3 regions of the Clostridium carnis genome follow, and region 3 is predicted to be linked to each of the others. Evidence: riboswitches for the same ligand, from Rfam matches in the RefSeq annotation. Region 3 holds a riboswitch; each other region holds the start of a gene.
What was found. Region 3 has a riboswitch for S-adenosylmethionine ahead of metK (methionine adenosyltransferase). Riboswitches for the same ligand answer to the same signal wherever they lie in the genome.
Positions count from the first base shown of each region.

Region 1 (7,718 bases), 250 kb from region 3:
TGCTAACTTTGCCGTTGTATTTGCTGCTATAGGGATAACATTCGAAGAATCACAATTCTTCGTTGATGAATTTAATAAAACAGGTGCTATAGATAATTCAGTTTTATTTATGAACCTTGCATCTGATCCAGCTATCGAAAGAATAGCTACTCCAAGAATGGCATTAACTACAGCTGAATTCTTAGCTTACGAAAAAGGTATGCACGTTCTTGTTATAATGACAGATATAACTAACTATGCAGAAGCATTAAGAGAAGTATCTGCTGCTAGAAAAGAAGTTCCAGGTAGAAGAGGATATCCAGGATACTTATATACTGACCTTTCTACATTATATGAAAGAGCAGGTAGATTAGTAGGAAGAGAAGGATCAATTACTCAAATTCCTATATTAACAATGCCAGAAGATGATAAAACACATCCAATTCCAGACTTAACTGGATATATAACAGAAGGACAAATAATCCTTTCAAGAGAGTTATATAAAAAGGGAGTTATGCCTCCTATAGATGTATTACCATCACTTTCAAGACTTAAAGATAAAGGTATAGGTAAGAATAAAACTAGAGAAGACCATGCAGATACTATGAACCAACTATTCTCAGCATATGCACAAGGTAAGCAAGCTAAGGAATTATCAGCTATCTTAGGAGAATCAGCACTTTCTGATATTGATAAGCAATACGCTAAGTTTGCTGAAGCTTTTGAAGAACAATATGTTTCACAAGGCTTTACAACTAATAGAAGCATTGAAGAAACATTAAAACTTGGTTGGAAACTTCTAAAGATACTTCCTAAGACAGAGCTTAAGAGAATTAGAGATGAATATCTTGAAAAGTATATGCCAAAGGGAGATGAAGAATAAGCCATGGCAAGATTAAATGTCAATCCTACTAGAATGGAAATGTCTAAGCTGAAGAAAAGATTAGCTACAGCTACTAGAGGACATAAACTTTTAAAGGATAAGCAAGATGAGCTTATGAGACAATTCGTTAATCTTGTTAAATATAACAATGAATTAAGAAAGTCTGTAGAAGCTGAGCTTCAAGGATCACTTAAAGACTTCGTTATGGCTAGAGCTGTAATGAGCTCAGAATTCCTAGAGGAAGCAGTAGCTTATCCAAAGGAAAGTATTTCTGTTGAAGTAGGAACTAAAAATATAATGAGTGTTAATGTTCCTAAAATGAACTTCCATAGACAACTAGAAGGAGATGAAGGAAGTATATTCCCATATGGATTTGCAAACACATCTTCAGAACTTGATGATGCAATTTCAAAGCTTTATGGAATACTACCAAAGCTTCTAGAACTTGCAGAAGTAGAAAAATCAACTCAGCTTATGGCTGATGAAATAGAAAAGACAAGAAGAAGAGTTAATGCACTTGAATATATGACAATACCATCTCTTCAAGAAACAATTAAGTATATTAGAATGAAACTTGATGAAAATGAAAGAGGAGCTTTAACTAGATTAATGAAAGTTAAAGATATGATTCAAGCAAGAAGTTAACTAAAGAGAACTAGAAATATCAATGGATATTTCTAGTTCTTTATTATTTTATAATATTAAAAACTAGAATTTATAATTGCTCTATAACTATTTTAAAGTATTTAGTTGAATTTTATGTTATAATAGTACTATATGTATAACTGTAATAGTTTCGTAATTAAGTGTTATTGGAAAACGTGGTATAATATGATGAAAAGAGAATATGATTATTAAAATTTGCCTATGATAGATTAAGGAGCAAAAATTTATGCAATATATATTAGTATTTGTAGTGGCATTTTTAACAGTATATTTAATAACACCATTATTAATGAAAATGTCATTTAAATATAATTTTACTGATAAGCCAACAAAAAGAAAAAAACATAGAGGAGAAATTCCGCTTTGTGGGGGACTTTCTATGTTTATTGGATTTTTTAGTGTATATTTGATTTTTAATAATACAACACCAATAAATGAAAAGTTTTGGATATTTATTGGAGGTGCTTTAATATTAGCAATTGGATTGGTTGATGATAGTTTTAAAGCTAATGGAAAAGAATTCCCAATATATCCTAGATTAATAATACAATTGCTTGCAGCTTTTTTAGTATTTAAAGCAGGAATAGTATTTAGAGGATTTACAAATCCATTTACTGGGGTATATATAAATTTAAATGCTTGGTTACAATTTTTATTAACAATAACATGGATATTTGGAGTTACTACAGTTATGAACTGGTCAGATGGAATGGATGGATTGGCTGGTGGATTATCCTTTATATCAGCAATAACGTTTGCAGGTGCAGCCATTATACTTGATCAAACTGAATCAGTTATAATGTCATTAATAGTAGCCGGAGTTACCATAGGTTTTTTAATGTATAATAAATATCCAGCTAAAATATTTATGGGAGATTCAGGTGCAAACTTTTTAGGGTTTATATTAAGCATAATTGCTTTAGATGGAGCATTTAAGCAAGCTACGATTATGAGTTTATTTATTCCAATACTTGCTTTAGCTGTACCTATTTTTGATAATATATTTGTAATTATTAAGAGGTTTTCAGAAGGAAAACCTGTATATCAAGCAGATAGAAGTCAAATACATTATAGATTAGAAGCAAAAGGTTTTAGTCCAAAGCAAGTTGTAACATATATAAATATACTTAGCATAGCATTTAGTGCAGTTTCAATAGTATTATTATTAATTAAGAAGTAAAGACCAAGTAGAAAAATTTCTACTTGGTCTTTATTTTATATAATATACGGAATTGACTAAATAAAAAATAAATGGTAAAATTTATAAAATTAGTTTGGGGGCGATATAAATGTATAAAGGTAATTTAGTTAAATTAAGAGCTTATAAAGAAGAAGATATTGATAGAGCAACAGAATTTATAAATGATGAAGAAACAAAAAAGTTATTAGTTATTGATACACCATTCCCAATTACTAAGTGGAAAGAATCAGAATGGATAAAAAGCAGAGATGCAAGTAGCGACTTAACATATGATTTTGCAATTGAAGATTTAGAAACAGGGAAGTATATTGGTGGATGTAGTATAAACAATACAAATATAAAAAATAGAAATTGTACAATAGGAATTATGATTGGAGATAAAGCATATTGGGGAAAAGGATATGGTACAGATGCTTTAAAGGTTTTAATTAAGTTTATATTTGAAGAAGTAAATATGGAAAAAATAAAACTTAATGTATTTAGTTTTAATAAAAGAGCTATTGCTTGTTATAAAAAAATAGGTTTTATAGAAGAAGGAATATTAAAAAAAGAAATTTATAGAAATGGAAAATATCACGATGAAATTGTAATGGCATTATTTAAAGAAAACTTTAAATGGTAAAAGTTAACTAAAGAGTGTTTACAAAATTATCATAATAACATATAATTATAAAAAAAGAATATTTCTTATCAAGAGTGGTGGAGGGACTGGCCCTGTGAAACCCAGCAACCGAGAATTAAAAGTAATTATATAATTGATTTACTTAAATATTAGTTCGGTGCTAAATCCTGCAACTTTTTAAGTTGAAAGATAAGGTTAATTTTATAGGCGATGTTTAAGTACCTAAAGGTTATCCTTTTGGTACTTTTTTTATTTTTAAAGGGGGCTATTATAGTGAATATTAATGAATTATTTAAAAAAAAGGAATTAGTTTTTTCATTTGAGGTTTTTCCACCTAAATCAACCTCGAAAATTGAGGTTATTTATGATACATTAGAAGAGTTAAAAGATTTAAAACCAGATTTTATTAGTGTAACTTATGGAGCCGGTGGAAGTTTATCTCAAAATAGGACTTGTGAACTTTCATCTTTAATTAAAAATAAATATGGAATTGAATCTTTAGCACATTTAACTTGTATTAGTTCTAGTAAAATAGAAATAGATTATTTACTTGGGGAATTAAAAAAGGAAGGTATAGAAAATATTCTTGCATTAAGAGGAGATATACCTATTTCAAATGAGATAAAAAGTGATTTTAGATTTGCAAGTGATCTTATAGGTCATATAAAAGACTTTGGTGGATTTAATATAGTTGGAGCATGTTATCCAGAGGGACATATAGAATGTAGAGATTTAAATAAGGATATATTAAATTTAAAATTAAAAGAAGAAGCTGGAGCAAGCCATTTTATATCTCAGTTGTTTTTTGATAATAATTATTTTTATGATTTTTTAGAACTAAAAGAAAAAAATAACATAAAAGCTAAAATACAGGCTGGGATTATGCCTGTAATTAATACAAAGCAAATAGAAAGAATAGTATCCTTGTGTGGGGCAAAAATTCCAAATAAATTTATGAAGATAATGAGTAAGTATGAGCATAATAGCGAAGCGTTAAGAGATGCTGGCATTGCTTATGCAGTAGAGCAAATGGTAGATTTAATTTCTTCAGGTGTAGATGGAATACATTTATATACAATGAACAATCCATACGTTGCAAGAAGAATAACAAAGAGTATATCTACTATAGTAAAATCAATAAATGAAGAAAAGCTAATAGTCTAGGAGGAAAAGATATGGAAAAGGTTGAAAGTTTTGAATTAGATCATAGAATAGTTAAGGCTCCATATATAAGAAAGTGCTGTGTTTTAACTGGTGAAAAAGGCGATACTGTATGTAAATTTGATGTTAGATTTTTACAACCAAATAAGGAAGCATTTGGGACAGCTGGAATGCATGGCCTTGAACATTTATTAGCACATGAGCTTAGAAATAATATAGATGGAATAATAGACTTATCACCTATGGGATGTAGAACAGGTTTCTATTTAAGTATGTGGGGAGATAAGACAGCTGCAGAAGTGAAATTTGCTTTAGAAAATGCATTAAAAGCTGTATTAAAGGCTAGTGAAATACCAGCAGCTAATGAAATACAATGTGGAAACTATAAAGATTTATCATTATTTGGAGCAAAAGAATATGCAAAAGAAGTTTTAGAAAAAGGATTTTCATTAAATATATATGGTGATAAATAGAAATATTATTTAGTGGATAAAATAAAGCTAAAATACACATACTATTTTTGAAAAGTGAAATAGGAGGTGTTTATTATGGCTAAGAATACAAGTATAAAATGCACAATAAATAACTGTAAGCATCATGATTGTTCAGAAAATTATTGTACATTACAAGTAATTCAAGTAGGAACACATGAACAAAATCCTACAATGATAGAATGTACAGATTGTACTTCATTTGTATTAAAGTAAAAAATAAGGCTATTAGTTTTAATTTAACTAATAGCCTTATTTTTATTTATAAAAGTAATACTACTTAAATAAATATTTTAAATTTAAAAATATTTATAGAATTTTTTATTAATATAAGAATATTTGTAAATTTTAATAATATAAATTTATGAAGTAAAGTTTATATTTTAAAATAAGTAAATAATTTTAAAGATTAGATTTTTAAATAATATACGACGGTTAAAAAGTTCAGAATATTCAATATATAAAGGGGTGGAGAAGTGGAAAATAAATGTGAGAAGTTTAAGGAGTTAGAAGAGTTTATTAAAAATCAAAAGTATGAAGAGAGTGCCTTAATAGCTATTTTACATCATGCACAAGGTCTATATGGGTATTTAGGAAGAGAAGTTCAAGAGTTTATTGCAGATAAACTTAATATTCCAGTATCAAAGGTATATGGAGTTATAAAATTTTACTCTTATTTCACAACAAAACCAAAAGGAAAATATGTAATTAGTGTATGTACAGGAACAGCGTGCTTTGTTAAAGGAGCAGGAGATATATTAGATGAATTTAAGAAAACTCTAAAGATAAAGGAAGGAGAAACAACAGAAGATGGATTATTTACTTTAGATACATTAAGATGTGTTGGTTCTTGTGCAATAGCTCCAGTTGTATTAGTAAATGAAAAATCATATGGATATTTCACAAGAGAACAAGTAGGAAAGCTTTTAAAAGAGTATAAGGAGTAACTATTGAATATGGAACGTATTGTAGATTTTGAGAGTTTATTAAAAATAAAAGATAAGTGTAGTAAAACTATAGAAATAAGAAAAAATGCAGATAAGTTTATAAATACCAAAAATGTAGAAAGACATATATTAGTATGTGGAGGACCAGGATGTAAAGCTTCTAAAAGTGATTTAATATTTAAAGCTTTTAATGATGAAATAAATAGTAATAAGTTGCAAGATAAAATAAAAGTTATAATGACTGGGTGCTTTGGCTTTTGTGCTCAAGGACCAGTAATAGAAATATTACCTGATAAAGTATTTTATGTAAAAGTTGCAGAAGAAGATATTAGTGAAATAATAAAGAATCATATAATAAATGGACAAATAGTAGAAAGACTATTATATAAAAATCCAGAGACAAAAGAAAAAATATGTGATAAAAAAGAGACTCCTTTCTATAATAAGCAGTTAAAAATAGCACTTAAAAATTGTGGAATTATAAATCCAGAAGATATAAAAGAAGTACTAGGTGTTGGCTCATATATGGCACTTGGAAAAGTATTAACAACTATGACACCTATAGAGGTAGTTAGTGAGATTACAGAATCAGGCTTAAGAGGTAGAGGCGGTGGGGGATTCCCTACAGGGAGAAAGTGGGAGGCTGCTAGGAGAGTTAATAATAAGATTAAATATGTTATATGTAATGCTGATGAAGGAGATCCAGGAGCCTTTATGGATAGAGCTATATTAGAAGGAGATCCTCATTGCGTATTAGAGGCCATGGCTATATGTGGATATGCTATAGGAGCTAATAAAGGATATATATATATAAGAGCAGAGTATCCCCTAGCTGTTAACAGACTTAAAATTGCGATTTCTAAAGCAAAGGAAATTGGACTATTAGGAAATAATATATTAGGGACAGGCTTTGATTTTGATATTGAAATAAGATATGGAGCAGGAGCTTTTGTATGTGGTGAAGCAACTGCCCTTATTCATTCAATTGAAGGTTTAAGAGGAGAACCTACTATGAAACCGCCTAGAACTGCAGAAAAGGGATTATGGCAAAAGCCAACATGTGTTAATAATGTTGAAACCTTTGCAAATATTAGCCAAATTATAAATAATGGTGCAACTTGGTATAGGTCAATAGGAACCAAAAGATCATCAGGTACAAAAGTCTTTGCATTAGCAGGAAAAATAAATAATGTAGGCTTAGTAGAAGTTCCTATGGGAATAACTCTACGAGAAATAATTTATGAAATAGGTGGTGGAATACAAGAAAATAAAAAATTAAAAGCAGTTCAAACAGGTGGACCATCAGGTGGTTGTATTCCAGTAGAGTATTTAGACTTGCCTATTGAGTACGATACATTAACAGAAATAGGATCAGTGATGGGATCTGGTGGAATGATTGTTATGGATGAAGATAACTGTATGGTTGATATTGCAAAGTTTTATCTAGAATTTACAGTCGATGAGTCTTGTGGTAAATGTACACCGTGTAGAATAGGGAATAAAAGACTTTTAGAACTACTTAATAAGGTTGTAGAGGGAAAGGCTGAAGAAGAAGATTTAATTGTAATGAAAGAATTATGTGAAGTTATACAAGATACTTCATTATGTGGACTTGGTGAATCAGCACCTAATCCTGTTATAAGTACTATGAAGTATTTTATGAATGAGTATATAGCTCACGTTAAGGAAAAAAGATGTCCAGCAGGAGTATGTAAAAAGCTATTAACTTATGAAATAACAGGTAAATGTATTGGATGTTCCAAGTGCT
Region 1 covers NZ_BAAHYS010000001.1:2,097,293-2,105,010, forward strand. The annotation lists gene ACYQ1T_RS10075 (V-type ATP synthase subunit B) at 1-862, shown strand, start outside; gene ACYQ1T_RS10080 (V-type ATP synthase subunit D) at 866-1,507, shown strand; gene ACYQ1T_RS10085 (MraY family glycosyltransferase) at 1,755-2,708, shown strand; gene ACYQ1T_RS10090 (GNAT family N-acetyltransferase) at 2,818-3,351, shown strand; SAM riboswitch class I at 3,414-3,547, shown strand; gene metF (methylenetetrahydrofolate reductase [NAD(P)H]) at 3,625-4,515, shown strand; gene ACYQ1T_RS10100 (S-ribosylhomocysteine lyase) at 4,527-4,985, shown strand; gene ACYQ1T_RS10105 (DUF1540 domain-containing protein) at 5,061-5,219, shown strand; gene ACYQ1T_RS10110 (NADH-quinone oxidoreductase subunit NuoE family protein) at 5,480-5,950, shown strand; gene ACYQ1T_RS10115 (NADH-ubiquinone oxidoreductase-F iron-sulfur binding region domain-containing protein) at 5,960-7,718, shown strand, end outside.
Region 1: another riboswitch for S-adenosylmethionine. It lies ahead of metF (methylenetetrahydrofolate reductase [NAD(P)H]); the one in region 3 lies ahead of metK (methionine adenosyltransferase).

Region 2 (7,718 bases), 190 kb from region 3:
AAATAATTCTATATCTTCTACTATAAAATAAGCTATATTTAATAAAGTATTTCTTATTCCATATTCAGGGCTATCTGTAACTAAATCTTTGATTATTATTTTCTTTTCAAATAAATAACTATTTAATTCTTCAATTTCAGCTGCTCTTCCTTCAATATCAGACCCATTAACTAAAGTAAGATTAGTTCTTATACTAAATTTATATTTATCTTTTTGAAACTCACTCATCCTATACCCCCGTCACTATATGTCCTTAGTCGATATTAGTTTACCTTTTACTATTACTCTTTGTTTTGCTCCAACTGTACAAGTTATTAGTGTAATAGTGGCTTCTTTTGTATTATCTAAGACTTCAATTTGCTCTGGATCTACAATAAAATTATTATCTATTTCATAAGTAAATTCTTTACCTTTTGTTTTTATTATAACCTTATCTCCTGATTGAACCTTATATAAATTAACAAATGCCTCTGAGTAATTAGATATTCTGTGACCTGCTATAGCAAAATTTCCTTTTTCACCAGGCTTAACTGAAGTATCAAAATGACCTAAATAATATTGTAATATATCATCTGTTACTCCTTCAACTAATCCTTGTGATAAATTTATACTTGGAATTTCTACTAACCCAACAGGTTTATAGCCATTTACTGATTCTTCCTGCTTTTCTTCTAATGGTTCATTAGATTCATCTTTTATAACCTCTTGTAATACTTGTTTAAGTTCCTCCTGTTTCTTGCTTGTTTGAATCTTTCTGTAAACAACTGAAACTATTAAAGTTAAACCAACTATTATAAGTATTAATCCTATACCACGTCTAAACTTTTCTTTCACTAACCATGCCCCCTATAAACATTTATATTTTTTTTACATATATTATATCATAAAGGTCATACACTTTTTATTATAATAAATTATTTTAAAGCCCATCAATATCATTGAGAGGTTATTTATGAATAAAAAAATTATTTATGTTGATTTTGTTTTTAGAAGAAAACGAATCTCATCAAAAAAATTACACTTTCTTTGCTCAATAAATATAAAACTTAAAAACTTATTTCAATACTTTTTAAGAAAACAAAAGAAAAATATCAACTCTAAAATCTATCCTTTTAAAAAAGTATTATAATATATTTTTTTAATTTATGATAAAATAAATCTATAATTTGACTTAGAGGTGATAGAATGAGAATTGGATTAGGATATGATGTACATCGTTTAGTAGAAGAAAGAGATTTAATATTAGGTGGGGTTAGAATTCCCTATGAAAAGGGTTTACTTGGTCATTCTGATGCTGATGTTCTTATACATGCAATTATGGATTCCTTGTTAGGTGCAACTGCTTTAGGTGATATAGGTAAACATTTTCCAGATACTGATGAAAAATATAAAGGAATTTCTAGTATAGAGCTTTTAAAGGAAGTTGGAAAATTATTAGAAGCTAATGGGTATTTAATAAATAATATTGACTCAACAATTATTGCACAAAAACCTAAAATGTCTCCTTATATACAAAATATGAGAGAAAATATCTCAAGTGCATTAAATATTAATATAAATCAAATAAATGTAAAAGCAACTACTGAAGAAGGTCTTGGCTTTACAGGAGCAGGCGAAGGAATTTCCTCTCAAAGCATTTGTTTATTAATATCAAAATAACTCCTATACTCTTTTATACTAGTTATTTAACTTTATCTTAACTAAAATAATAAAGTGGTTATGTCTTTAATTAATTTATATACATAACCACTTTATTTTAATATTGCTATATTACTATTTTCTTTTTCTCCAGTGCCAATTTATCGCTATTATTGCACAAATCCCCATTAAGTAAGGATAAAACAAATACTTCATTATTGCAAAAGGCGAAATTGCAGCTAACCCTGCTGCAGAAATTAATTGAGCTCCATATGGAATTATACCTTGAAATACACAAGAAAACATGTCCATAATACCTGCTACTCTTTTAGGCTCAAGTTCAAACTCATTTGATATATCTTTTGCAATTGGTCCAACCGTTACTATAGCTACAGTATTATTTGCTGTACATACATCTACTAAGCTTACTAACGTTGCAATTCCAAATTCTGCTCCCTTTTTACTTTTAAATTTCTTTAATCCCTTATTTAATATAAATTCAATTCCACCATTAAACTTTATTAATTCTATTGTACCTGCAATTAATAAGGATATTATTATAAGTTCACTCATTCCTGCTATACCATTTGATATTGATGAAAATAATCCTATTATATCAAAACTCCCATAAGCTATACCTATAATACTTGATATAAATATTCCACCTAGTAAAACTAGTATAACATTAACTCCTGCTAAAGCTGATGCTATAACGGCTATATATGGTATTATTTTTACTATACTAAATTCCATAACCTCTATAGTTGTTACACTTGAATCTTTAGTTAAAAAGAACAATAAAGTCGCAGTAATAATAGCTGCTGGTAAAACAATTATAAAATTCATTTTAAATTTATCTTTCATTTCACAACCTTGGGTTCTAGTTGCTGCAATTGTAGTATCAGATATTATTGATAGATTATCCCCGAACATAGCACCACTTACAACTGCTCCAACTGCTAAAGGTATAACTATTCCTGTTCTATCTGCAATCCCAACAGCAATTGGTACTAATGCAACTATAGTTCCCATAGATGTTCCTACTGATAATGCTATAAAGCAAGCTATAATAAATATCCCAGGTATTAATAAGCTACTAGGTAATAATGTTAATCCTAAATTTACTGTTGATTCAACAGCTCCCATATCTTTTGCTACCTGTGCAAAGGCTCCTGCTAAAATAAATATAAGTATCATTAATAAAATATTAGAATTTCCAGCCCCTTTACAAAATATTTCTATTTTTTCTTCAAACTTTACTTTAGTATTCATAATTAGTGCTGTTAAAGTAGCTGCTAGAAATGGTACAACAACAGAAACTGCATAAAAATCTTTTGCTATTACCGACACACCTAAATATACTATTATAAATACGCCTAAAGGTAACAATGCTAAAGCACTTCCCTTATTTTTCATAATTCTATCCTCCTAATTTTTAAAGTAAAAAAAGCTTCTGATAAAATCAGAAGCTATTAATTACAAGTTTAAAAAAGTATATAATACGCCTCTTATCTATCAGGATAAACCTGCAGGATTTAGCACCATAAAAACTAATGATTGTTTTTGGTTGCTGGGTTTCAACGGGCCAGTCCCTCCACCACTCTTGATAAGATATCATTTTTTTAATTTTACATTATTATATTATCAACATACTATTATTATGTCAACGCCTAAATTATTCCTCTTACAAAAGACTCTTTTTATCTTTTTTATAATTTACTACTCTAGAAAAATAAATCTTAAATTTTAATTTTTATTTATGTATAAAAATTAAAAATATAGCCAATAATTTAATATAGGATTCCCCAAGTCCCAATCCCAAACTCCTTATGTTTTAAAAAGTACCATATGGTACTTTTTCTTTTTTATTTAATTAATATTTATCTATAAAAAAAGAGATTAACTTAAGTTAATCTCTTTTTGGTGCGTCATCAGGGATTCGAACCCGGGACACCCTGATTAAGAGTCAGGTGCTCTACCAACTGAGCTAATAACGCATAAATGGAGCGGGTGATGAGAATCGAACTCACGTAACTTGCTTGGAAGGCAAGGGCTCTACCATTGAGCTACACCCGCAAATCTTATTTACAGTAATTATTATACTTACTATTTTAATTACTGTCAATAAGATTTTTAAAAATTATATTATTTCTGTTAAAGATTTTAGCAAAATATCTCTAAATTGCTCGCCTTTTCTTCTATTTTTAACTGAATCTCTACATATGTCTTTCCATAATGCTATGCTCGTTCCTGTTTTTTCAGAAAATTCACTTTCTGAAGTAGTCATATAACTAGAATTTATAACAAACTCTCCAAGTTCTTCCGCTGTACTAAATATTTTTAAATATAAAAATTCTCTATTATCTCCATACCAAGTTCTATTGAAATCTCTAGAAAATTTATTTAATTGTCTTATAAGCTTCTCTCTTGGTAATCCCCAACACGCTCTAAGCATTTGTAAATGCTTTCTCATATTTTCAGATTCTTCTTTTGTAATTTTTCCATTGGCTTCGCCATCTTCTATTATTTTTTCAACTGGTACATTTGGTATTTTAACAACCATTCTTTCTTTTCCATATATCCATTTGTAAAAAGCTTCTTGTAAAAATGAATATTGAATATATCCTAAAAGTGTATTTTCATCTGGGAAATAACTCCAAATATTGTTAATACCATTATTTTTGCAAAAAACTAGGGTGTGAATATAAAGGCTTTTTTCAGTAGGTAGTTTTTCCATAAACATATGCCCTCTTATAGTTTTGTTTTCATTAATTAAGCTTTCCCAATAGTTGAAAGAATCATAATTATGTCTCACCTTTATCACCTTTCTTTCTATAAAATACTATAATATAATATATCCCTTATACAATATATTATAAGGTATGTATTACTATGTTTCAAGCGTTTTTTCGGATTATAAAGAGGTAATTCCAAACACTTTATAGTTTTAATATTCTGAAAAAACTATACTAGTCATTAGTTTGAGTTTTAATTATTTTTACCTTATAATTATATATAAGGATATTATAAAGGAGGCATTAATTTGTACCACTGTGAAATTTGCGGGGCAACAGCAGATATTCATCATATAGTTCACAAACACGAAGGTGGCTACGATATAGAACTAAACTATAAATATCTTTGTAATTACCACCATAGAGGAAAGACTGGTCCACATCACTGTATAGAAACTGATTTAAAATATAAGCTTGAACTTCAAGACAAGCTTTTTAATTTACTACCAAAGGATTACTATACTGCGAAGGAACTTTTAAAACTTCTAAATATTTCTAACTCGTCTTTAAAAAGATTAATTAAAAAACTTAAGCTTTTTAAAGAAGGTTACTCTAAAGAACAAATTATAAAAACACTTATGGGTGGTAAACTTTATTCTTATACTATGCTTGAAGAGCTTGAACTTGAACGACTTTTTCATAGTATTAATATTAGCTAAATTTTAACTTTATATTTAAAAGGGCTATTATATGATAGCCTTTTTTCTATATATATATTCATATTTAAAATAAAAAAATAACACAGTACTTTACTGTGTTATTTTTTGGAGCGAAAGACGGGACTCGAACCCGCAACATTCACCTTGGCAAGGTGACGCTCTACCATTGAGCCACTTCCGCAAATATGGTGCAGATGAAGGGAGTCGAACCCCCACGCCAATGGCGCTAGATCCTAAGTCTAGTGCGTCTGCCAATTCCGCCACATCTGCTTACTCTTTATATTATAAATAGTTATTATATAAAAATCAATATATTTATAAAAATTCTCAATGTTATGTAATATAATATTTCTTTTATTTTGAATATTTAATTCAACTTTTATTGACATTAATATTTTATATTATTATAATTAATAACAAATAATGAAAACACGTTGAAGAGAAGAGTAAACTAAAACTTCATTTTCAGAGAGAGATTACATTTGGTGGAAGTATTCTTATATGAAATTAGTTGAAGACCCCCTCTGAGTGACTCTAATAAAGTCCGTTTTATCACGTTACGATATTTACTTTAAGAGGCCTACTATATTTATTTTAGGCAATTAAGGGTGGAACCGCGGGAATTTAATGCTCTCGTCCCTTTTCTATTATAGAAATTGTGACGAGGGCTTTTTTTATTTTTTAAGTATTATCTATATTTTATAAAAGATATTCGTCACTGATATTTAACTTAATTTATAACTATATATTTAATTTTGAAAGGAGAAATTATTATGATTAAAATTACTTTAAAAGATGGATCAATAAAAGAATTTGAAGCTGGTATTTCAGTTCTTGATATAGCTAAAGGAATTAGTGAAGGATTAGCTAGAAATGCTTGCTGTGGTATTGTTAATGGAGAGGTTGTAGATTTACGTCATACTGTAAATGAAGATTCAGACCTTTCAATATGTACATTTGACTCTGAAGAAGGTAAAGATGCATTAAGACATAGCATATCTCATGTATTAGCTTATGCTGTTAAAAGATTATATCCTAATGCTAAATTAGCTATAGGACCAGCTATTTCTAATGGATTTTACTATGATTTTGATTTAGATACTTCTTTTTCTGCTGAAGATTTAGTAAAAATTGAAGATGAAATGAGAAAAATAATAAAAGAAAATCCTTCTATAGAAAGATTTGAATTACCAAGATCTGAAGCTTTAAAGCTTATGGAAGAAGCTAATGAACCTTATAAAGTTGAACTTATTAATGACTTAGGAGAAGATGAAGTTATTTCATTCTACAAAATGGGTGATTTTACTGATTTATGTGCTGGACCACACTTGATGTCATTAAAAAATGTTAAAGCTATAAAACTTCTTAGAAGTGCAGGTGCTTACTGGAAAGGTGACGAAAAGAACAAAATGCTTTCAAGAATTTATGGAACTGCCTTCTTAAAGAAAGCTGATTTAGACGCTCACTTAGAAGCTTTAGAAGAAGCTAAAAAGAGAGACCATAATAAATTAGGTAGAGAACTTAAATTATTTACTACTGATGAAAATATAGGTCAAGGTTTACCATTATTAATGCCTAAGGGAGCTAGAATAGTTCAAACTTTACAAAGATGGGTTGAAGATGAAGAAGAAAAAAGAGGTTACTCTTTAACTAAAACTCCTAATATGGCTAAAAATGATTTATATAAAGTTTCAGGCCACTGGGATCATTACAAAGATGGAATGTTTGTTTTAGGTGATGAAGAAAAAGACTCTGAGGTTATTGCATTAAGACCAATGACTTGTCCATTCCAATTCTCAATTTATAATGCTGAACAACATAGCTATAGAGATTTGCCAATAAGATATGCTGAAACTGCTACTCTTTGTAGAAATGAATCTTCTGGAGAAATGCATGGACTAATAAGAGTTAGACAATTTACTCTTGCAGATGGACACATAGTATGTACTCCTGAACAATTAGAAGAAGAATTCAAAGGTTGTGTAGATTTAATTAATCACATAATGTCTACTCTTGGTATAGATGGAGATATAAGCTACAGATTTTCAAAGTGGGATCCAAAGAATAAAGAAAAATATATTGGAGCTGAAAAAGACTGGGAAAATGCTCAAGGCTTAATGAAAAACATATTAGATCATATTGGTATTAACTATAAAGAAGCTGATGGTGAAGCTGCCTTCTATGGACCAAAGCTTGATATACAATTTAAGAATGTTCATGGTAAGGAAGATACAATTATCACAGTTCAAATAGACTTTGCTTTAGCTGAAAGATTTGGTATGAGCTATATTGATAAAAATGGAGAAAAGAAAATTCCATTTATAATTCATAGATCATCAATTGGATGTTATGAAAGAACTTTAGCAATGCTTATAGAAAAATATGCTGGTGCATTCCCAACTTGGTTAGCACCAACTCAAGCTATTGTACTTCCAATTTCAGATAAATATAACGATTATGCTGAATCAATAGTTAAAGACTTCAAAAATGCTGGAATTAAAATAACTGCTGACTATAGAGCTGAAAAAATTGGTTATAAAATTAGAGAAGCTAGACTTGAAAGAATTCCTTACATTTTAGTTGTTGGGGAAAAAGAAGCTGCTAATAATGAAGCTTCTGTAAGAAG
Region 2 covers NZ_BAAHYS010000001.1:1,656,731-1,664,448, reverse strand. The annotation lists gene ACYQ1T_RS07960 (anti-sigma factor domain-containing protein) at 1-228, opposite strand, end outside; gene ACYQ1T_RS07955 (class D sortase) at 244-834, opposite strand; gene ispF (2-C-methyl-D-erythritol 2,4-cyclodiphosphate synthase) at 1,186-1,659, shown strand; gene ACYQ1T_RS07945 (Na+/H+ antiporter NhaC family protein) at 1,774-3,054, opposite strand; SAM riboswitch class I at 3,144-3,251, opposite strand; tRNA gene ACYQ1T_RS07940 (tRNA-Lys) at 3,560-3,635, opposite strand; tRNA gene ACYQ1T_RS07935 (tRNA-Gly) at 3,641-3,714, opposite strand; gene ACYQ1T_RS07930 (hypothetical protein) at 3,779-4,453, opposite strand; gene ACYQ1T_RS07925 (HNH endonuclease signature motif containing protein) at 4,682-5,092, shown strand; tRNA gene ACYQ1T_RS07920 (tRNA-Gly) at 5,199-5,273, opposite strand; tRNA gene ACYQ1T_RS07915 (tRNA-Leu) at 5,279-5,362, opposite strand; T-box leader at 5,518-5,736, shown strand; gene thrS (threonine--tRNA ligase) at 5,866-7,718, shown strand, end outside.
Region 2: another riboswitch for S-adenosylmethionine. It lies ahead of ACYQ1T_RS07945 (Na+/H+ antiporter NhaC family protein); the one in region 3 lies ahead of metK (methionine adenosyltransferase).

Region 3 (7,718 bases):
TCTACATTGTCACTAGAATCTATTATTCCTATAATTGAGGCAATTCCAACTTCAGGAAGGGATTTTCCAACTCCTTTACCTGGATGTATAGGATAATCCCGTGTATGTATTTCACCAATAGATTTATAGTCTCCTAAACAAGCATCTATTCCTATTATATTTGCATTAGGATGGTTTTTATTAATTTCAGCTAAGCGTTTATTTATATTTAAAGCATGTATTGGAAACTCTATTGTACCGTAAACAGGTAGCTGGAGTTTACTCTCTTTTAGATACGTACCTACAAGGGGACCAAGACAATCACCAATACATTTATCAGTACCAATACAAACTATTACTGTTTTATTTGAAATATAATTTTTCATAAAGTTTGCAATTTCAATATAAGCTAATTTAGATTCATAAAAAACTTTATGTTTTCCCAAAATAATTCACCTCCTAACTCTAAATATATATGTTTAAAACAAGAGAATTATAATAAATTGTATAAAAAAACATAATATGGAAATGAATTAATAAAAAGGAGGAGATTATATGAGAAAAGTTTTAATATATATATCTGTAGTAATTGTAAGTGCAAGTATCCCTATATATACATTATTGTTTTGGGAACCTTTAAAGGATAATGATATAAAAGAAGAATTTAGTAAAATAGAAATAATAAAAGAAGTTAATGAAAAAAATAAGAATTCAATAGCAGTTATAAATGAATCTAAAGGTATTATAGAAAATTCAAAAGAAGAGATTGTTCAGGTATTAAATGAAGTTGATAAATTTAAAATAAACTTCGAAGAGATAACAAGAGAAATAACAAAAGAAGAGCGTATAAAAATAAATAATTTACTTAATAAACTATCAGCTGTTGATATAATAAAAGTTAATGATTTATTTAAAAATGGAGAAAATAAGAATGCTATAAAAGAAGGAATGTTATTGCTTAAGAAAAGGATGTCTAGCAATGATTATGAAGAATTTAAAGAGATACTTAGTAAATATCTAAAGTTTAAAGAAATAGATATAGAAATATGATAAAATTCAATTGGTAGCATTAAAACGAAGAAAACAAAAGAAAAATAAAGTATAACAAGAATAAACTTATGTAAAGGTATAAAAAGCAACTTGAAATTAATATGCTTTGAATATATACTAATCATTGTCAGTCAGACAGATATAGTTGATTGGCAAAGAAAACTAATGAAAAGTTAAAAATGGGAGAGTTCCCGAGTGGCCAAAGGGGGCAGACTGTAAATCTGTTACGTTTCGTTTCGATGGTTCGAATCCGTCCTCCCCCACCATTATTTAACTTTTTAATAATATGCTGGCATGGCTCAACGGTAGAGCAGCTGACTTGTAATCAGCAGGTTGTAGGTTCGATTCCTATTGCCAGCTCCATAAAATGGGGGAGTTCCCGAGTGGCCAAAGGGGGCAGACTGTAAATCTGTTACGTTTCGTTTCGATGGTTCGAATCCGTCCTCCCCCACCATTTTATATTTAAGGGCGCATAGCTCAGCTGGGAGAGCATCTGCCTTACAAGCAGAGGGTCACAGGTTCGATCCCTGTTGTGCCCACCACTTAAATAATTAACAAAAGAATAATATGCTGGCATGGCTCAACGGTAGAGCAGCTGACTTGTAATCAGCAGGTTGTAGGTTCGATTCCTATTGCCAGCTCCAAGAATGGGGGAGTTCCCGAGTGGCCAAAGGGGGCAGACTGTAAATCTGTTACGTTTCGTTTCGATGGTTCGAATCCGTCCTCCCCCACCACAAAAGCAAGAAATATTTCTTGCTTTTTATTTTTGTTTAATGAAAACCACCTGCTATGCAGGTGAGTTCCGAAAAGCTTTAGCGGTCAGTAGGAAATAAAAACCTCCTTTGGTATAATTAAACTAGGTTCGACAGCCAAATTTAATAACCAAAGGAGGCATCCGTAATGGATAGTAATAGTTTATCACATACAAAATGGAATTGTAAATATCATATAGTATTCGCGCCTAAGTATAGGAGGAAAGAGCTATATGGAGAAAAGAAAAAAGAAATAGGTAAAATATTAAGACAGTTATGTGAGTGGAAAGGTGTAACTATAATCGAGGCGCATGTATGCGTTGATCATATACATATGTTGGTTGAGATACCACCAAAGATGAGTGTATCAGGCTTTGTAGGATTTTTAAAAGGAAAAAGTAGTCTTATGATTTTTGAAAGATTTGCAAACTTGAAGTATAAGTATGGAAATAGACATTTTTGGTGTCGTGGATTTTATGTGGATACAGTAGGAAGAAATAGAAAGGCAATTGAAGAATATATAAGAAATCAAGAAAAAGAAGATATGATTTCAGATCAAATAAGTATGAAAGAATATATGGACCCTTTTAAGGGTAGCAAGTAACATAGTATGCGGCTGGCGAACCAATTTAAGCGCCTTAAGGCGCAATGCAGGTAAGAGGCCCTTATAGGGCTTAGGAAATACCACCAGCTAAGCTGGTGGATTTTTATTTATAATACTTTAAACCATACATTTCTATTAAATAAAAGCTAATAATTTTATAAAATATAGTTGACCAATATTATAAAAGTTGTTATAATCTAAATCATGAAAATTTGATATTAGTTCTTATCCAGAGAGGCGGAGGGAAAAGGGCCCTATGAAACCCGGCAACCTGTGATTATCACAAAGGTGCCAATTCCAGCAAAATGTAATTTTGCAAGATAAGAAAGAGTATGACTTAGTATAGTCTCTTCTTATCGAAGAGGCTTTTTTTATTATCTATATAGAATATACTTTTATAAATTTTTAATATAGGATTAATATCAAATAAATTGAAAGGAGAATGTTAAAATGAGAAGACTTTTTACATCAGAATCAGTTACAGAAGGACATCCAGATAAAATTTGCGATCAAATTTCAGATGCAGTACTAGATAGTATACTAGAAAAAGATCCAAGCGCTAGAGTAGCTTGTGAAACAGCAGTTACAACTGGAATGGTATTAGTTATGGGAGAAATCTCAACTAATTGTTACATAGATATTCCAAAAGTTGTTAGAGAAACAATTAAGGGAATTGGCTATGATAGAGCTAAATTTGGTTTCGATTGTGATACATGTTCAGTATTAACTTCAATAGATGAACAATCAAGAGATATTGCTATGGGTGTTGATGAAGCATTAGAATCAAGAGAAGGAAATAAAGATAATGTTGAAGCAGTAGGGGCTGGAGATCAAGGTATGATGTTTGGCTTTGCTACTAATGAAACTGAAGAATTTATGCCATTACCAATAGCTATGGCTCATAGATTATCAAGAAGATTATCAGAAGTTAGAAAGAATGGAACTTTATCATATTTAAGACCAGATGGAAAGACTCAAGTTACAGTTGAATATGATGATAATAAGGTAATAAGAATTGATGCTATTGTAATATCAACTCAACATGGAGAAGAAGTTACACAAGAGCAAATAAGAAAAGATTTAATGGAACATGTTATAAAAGCAGTAGTTCCAGCTGAATTATTAGATGATAATACTAAGTATTATATTAACCCAACAGGAAGATTTGTAGTTGGTGGCCCACAAGGGGATTCAGGTTTAACAGGAAGAAAAATAATAGTTGATACTTATGGTGGATATGGAAGACACGGTGGTGGTGCTTTTTCAGGTAAAGATCCAACTAAGGTTGATAGATCAGCAGCTTATGCAGCTAGATGGGTTGCTAAGAATTTAGTAGCAGCTGGAGTTGCTGATAAATTAGAAATTCAATTAGCATATGCAATTGGAGTTGCTAAGCCTGTATCAATAGAAGTAGAAACATTTGGAACTGGTAAAAAGACAGAAGAGGAAATAGTTTCTATAGTAGAAAAGACTTTTGACTTAAGACCAGGTGCTATTATAAGAGATTTAGAATTAAGAAGACCTATATACAAACAAACAGCAGCTTATGGACATTTTGGAAGAAATGATTTAAACCTTCCATGGGAACAATTAAATAAAGTTGAAGAAATAAAGAAACATCTTTAATTAAATAAGATATTATTAAAGTAATATAATAAATTTATTTAATTATAAATAATAAGAATAAGCCACTTGTAATAAAAATTTATTTACAAGTGGCTTATTTTAATGACTTATAAATTATTAAAATTCAGAATAATAAAATGTTTAGTAATTTTATATTATTTTTCTGAATGAACTACCTTCCCGGAAACTATTACTTTCTTAACATTTATGTTTTCATCAAATAATACTAAGTCAGCATCAAAACCTTCTTTAATAAGGCCTTTTTTAGTTTCAACCTTACAGTGTCTTGCTCCATTAAATGTAGCCATTTTAACTACTTCGTATAAAGGATATCCAACATTTTTATAGACATTTCTAATTGCTTTATCTAAAGTAAGAACAGATCCGGCTAAGCTACCAGTAGTTAATCTTGCTGCACCATCAGATACAACAACATCTTGACCTCCTAAAGAATACATACCATCTGGCATACTACATGCCATCATAGCATCAGTTACAAGAAGAACCTTATCAGTAGTCTTTTGATTATAAGCTATTCTTAATGATGGGTATGATATATGAATTCCATCTGAAATAGTTTCTGTAGTTATTTCACTATCAAATATTGCACCAACAACTCCTGGTTCTCTATGAGCAAATGGAGTCATAGCGTTAAAAAGGTGTGTTGAGTGACAACATCCACATTTAATTCCTTCCATAGCTTCTGCATAAGTAGCTTTTGTATGGCCCATTGAACAAACTATTCCTTTAGCTGATAAATATTTAATTAATTCCTTTGCGCCAGGGACTTCAGGAGCTATTGTGATAGAAACTACAGCATCATTTGCTTCTCCAACCATAGCATCATAATTTTCGATTGTTGGTGAAATTAAGAACTTTGGATTTTGAGCACCAATAGCATTTGGGCTTATAAAAGGTCCTTCTAAATGAGCACCTAAAACAATAGCACCATCGGTACCGTTTTCTTTAGCTTCTTTAATTACCTTCATAGATTGTCTTATAGCATCTATTGATACTGTCATAGTAGTTGGAGTAAAAGCTGTAGTACCGTGTTTTACTATAGCCTTAGATATTTCATTAATAGCCTCGTATGTACCGTCCATAGTATCATATCCAGCTGCACCGTGAATGTGGACATCAATAAAACCAGGTGATAAGTAAAGACCTTCTCCATCTATAATTTCATTAGACACTTCAGTAGTAGGATTAATTTCTTTAATTTTACCATTTTCAATTAAAACTGAACCTTTTTCTATTTTATCTAAAAAGATAATATTACAGTTTTTAATTAACATATAAACACCTCCATGTTATTTTGTTATTTATATTTGCATATAAATAATTTTTACTTTTTATGTTATGTTATAATTATATAATAAAATTATTAAGATTAAAATACGCTTAAAAGATTTGGAGAGATAGTATGGAAGTTCTAAATGGAATTGTAGAAGCTATTGTATTTAAAAGTGAAGATACAGGGTATGTTGTTTCTAAAATAAGTATTGATAAAGAAACTATAAATGCTGTTGGAATAGTTCCTTTTTTAAAAGAAGGTCAGCATGTAAAATTAAAAGGACAATGGGTACTACATAAACAATTTGGACGTCAATTTAATATAGAGGAATATGAAGAAATACTTCCAACTTCAATTGAAGGAATTGAGAAGTATTTAAGTACTGGAGTAATTCATGGAATAGGACCTGTAACAGCTAAAAAAATTGTTGAAAAATTTAAAGAAGATACTTTAGATATTTTAGATAATCATATTGAAAGATTACAAGAGATAGAGGGAATTGGAGAAAAGAAATTTAGAATAATTTTTGAATCATATATAGAACAGAAAGATTTAAAAGATATAATGATTTATTTTCAGAGTCATGGAATGTCTTCAAATCAATGTATAAAAATATATAAAAAATTTGGTCCAGAAGCTAAGAGTATAGTTTCAGAAAATCCATATATACTTTGTGATGAAATTTCAGGTATAGGATTTATAACAGCAGATAGAATTGCAAAAAGCTTAGGGGTAGAAAATACATCTGTATTTAGGGTTCAAAGCGGAATAAGATATGTATTAAATCAATTTTCGGCAGCTGGAAACACATATATGCCAAAGGATTTACTTATAGAGGACGTTTCTAAAGTATTGATGGTATCAAAAGATCTTGTTGAGGAAAACATATATAACTCATCTTTAGAAGGAAAGATAAAAGTTGATAAAATAAATAATATAGAAGCTGTATTTTTATTACCATATTACTATTGTGAACTTGGAGTTACAAATAAGATAATAACCTTAAGTATTGAAAATTTTAGAACTATAAATACTGATGTTGAATTTGAAATAGAAACTTTTGAAAAGAAAAATAATATACAATTTGCGCCATCACAAAGAGAAGCTATTATAGGGGCCTTTGAAAATGGTATAGAAATAATAACTGGAGGACCAGGTACAGGTAAAACTACAATAATCAAAGCTATTATTGAGATATATGAAAATAATGGAATGAAGGTATTGTTAGGTGCACCAACAGGCAGAGCTGCAAAGAGAATGACAGAATCAACAGGCAGAGAGTCTAAAACAATACATAGATTACTTGAAATGGGAGTAAGTGAAGAGGAAAATTCATTTTTTGGAAGAGGAGAATCATCACCTTTAGAAGGAGATGTAATAATAATAGATGAAGCATCAATGATAGATATAATGCTTATGCAAAATCTTTTAAAGGCTATAAAATTAGGAACTAGATTAATTATAGTTGGAGATGCGGATCAATTACCATCAGTTGGAGCAGGAAATGTCTTAAAGGATTTAATAGAAAGTAACTTTATAAAGATAGTTAGATTAAAAGATATCTTTAGACAAGGTAAAGAAAGTATGATTGTAACTAATGCACATAAAATAAACAGTGGAGAAATGCCATATATTAATAAAAAAGATGGAGATTTTTTCTTTGAGAACAAAGAAGACATAGATGCAATATTATATACTGTAATAGATTTAATTAATAGAAGATTACCTAAATTTAATTCAAGATGGGATAAATTAAGAGATATGCAAATATTAACACCAACAAGAAAAGGTGCGTTAGGTGTACAAAATTTAAATAATAAACTACAAGAGGTGTTAAATCCACCAGAGAAATATAAAAAAGAAAAAGTTTTAAAAGAAATGCTATTTAGAGAAGGGGATAAGGTAATGCAGACAAAAAATAATTATTCCCTTAAATGGTTTAGAATAAATGGTAATGGAGAAAATGAAGGTGTAGGTGTATTTAATGGTGATATGGGGTTTATACAAAGCATAAATGAAGAGGAAAAGACCTTTACAATAATTTTTGATGACGAAAGAAAAGTAGTTTATGATTATATTTATTTAGATGAGTTAGAACTAGCATATGCAATTACAATTCATAAAAGTCAAGGAAGTGAGTTTAAAGTAATAATAACACCAGCTTTTATGGGATCACCATTTTTAATGAACAGGAATCTTTTATATACAGCAATAACAAGAGCAAAAGAATTAGTAGTAGTAGTAGGAATTCCAAAAGCTTTAAAATATATGGTTTCTAATACAAAAAGTATGGAGAGATATTCATCTTTAAAAGATCGAATATTAGATATAACATCAAAAGATATGTTTAGTGAGGAGTAAGGAGAATTAAAATGGGGGATGAAAATATAGTTAATCTAAAGGAATTTAACAA
Region 3 covers NZ_BAAHYS010000001.1:1,849,631-1,857,348, forward strand. The annotation lists gene yyaC (spore protease YyaC) at 1-425, opposite strand, end outside; gene ACYQ1T_RS08890 (hypothetical protein) at 535-1,029, shown strand; tRNA gene ACYQ1T_RS08895 (tRNA-Tyr) at 1,211-1,295, shown strand; tRNA gene ACYQ1T_RS08900 (tRNA-Thr) at 1,318-1,392, shown strand; tRNA gene ACYQ1T_RS08905 (tRNA-Tyr) at 1,399-1,483, shown strand; tRNA gene ACYQ1T_RS08910 (tRNA-Val) at 1,496-1,571, shown strand; tRNA gene ACYQ1T_RS08915 (tRNA-Thr) at 1,599-1,673, shown strand; tRNA gene ACYQ1T_RS08920 (tRNA-Tyr) at 1,679-1,763, shown strand; gene tnpA (IS200/IS605 family transposase) at 1,930-2,385, shown strand; SAM riboswitch class I at 2,608-2,712, shown strand; gene metK (methionine adenosyltransferase) at 2,836-4,011, shown strand; gene nagA (N-acetylglucosamine-6-phosphate deacetylase) at 4,167-5,306, opposite strand; gene recD2 (SF1B family DNA helicase RecD2) at 5,435-7,666, shown strand; gene ACYQ1T_RS08945 (hypothetical protein) at 7,678-7,718, shown strand, end outside.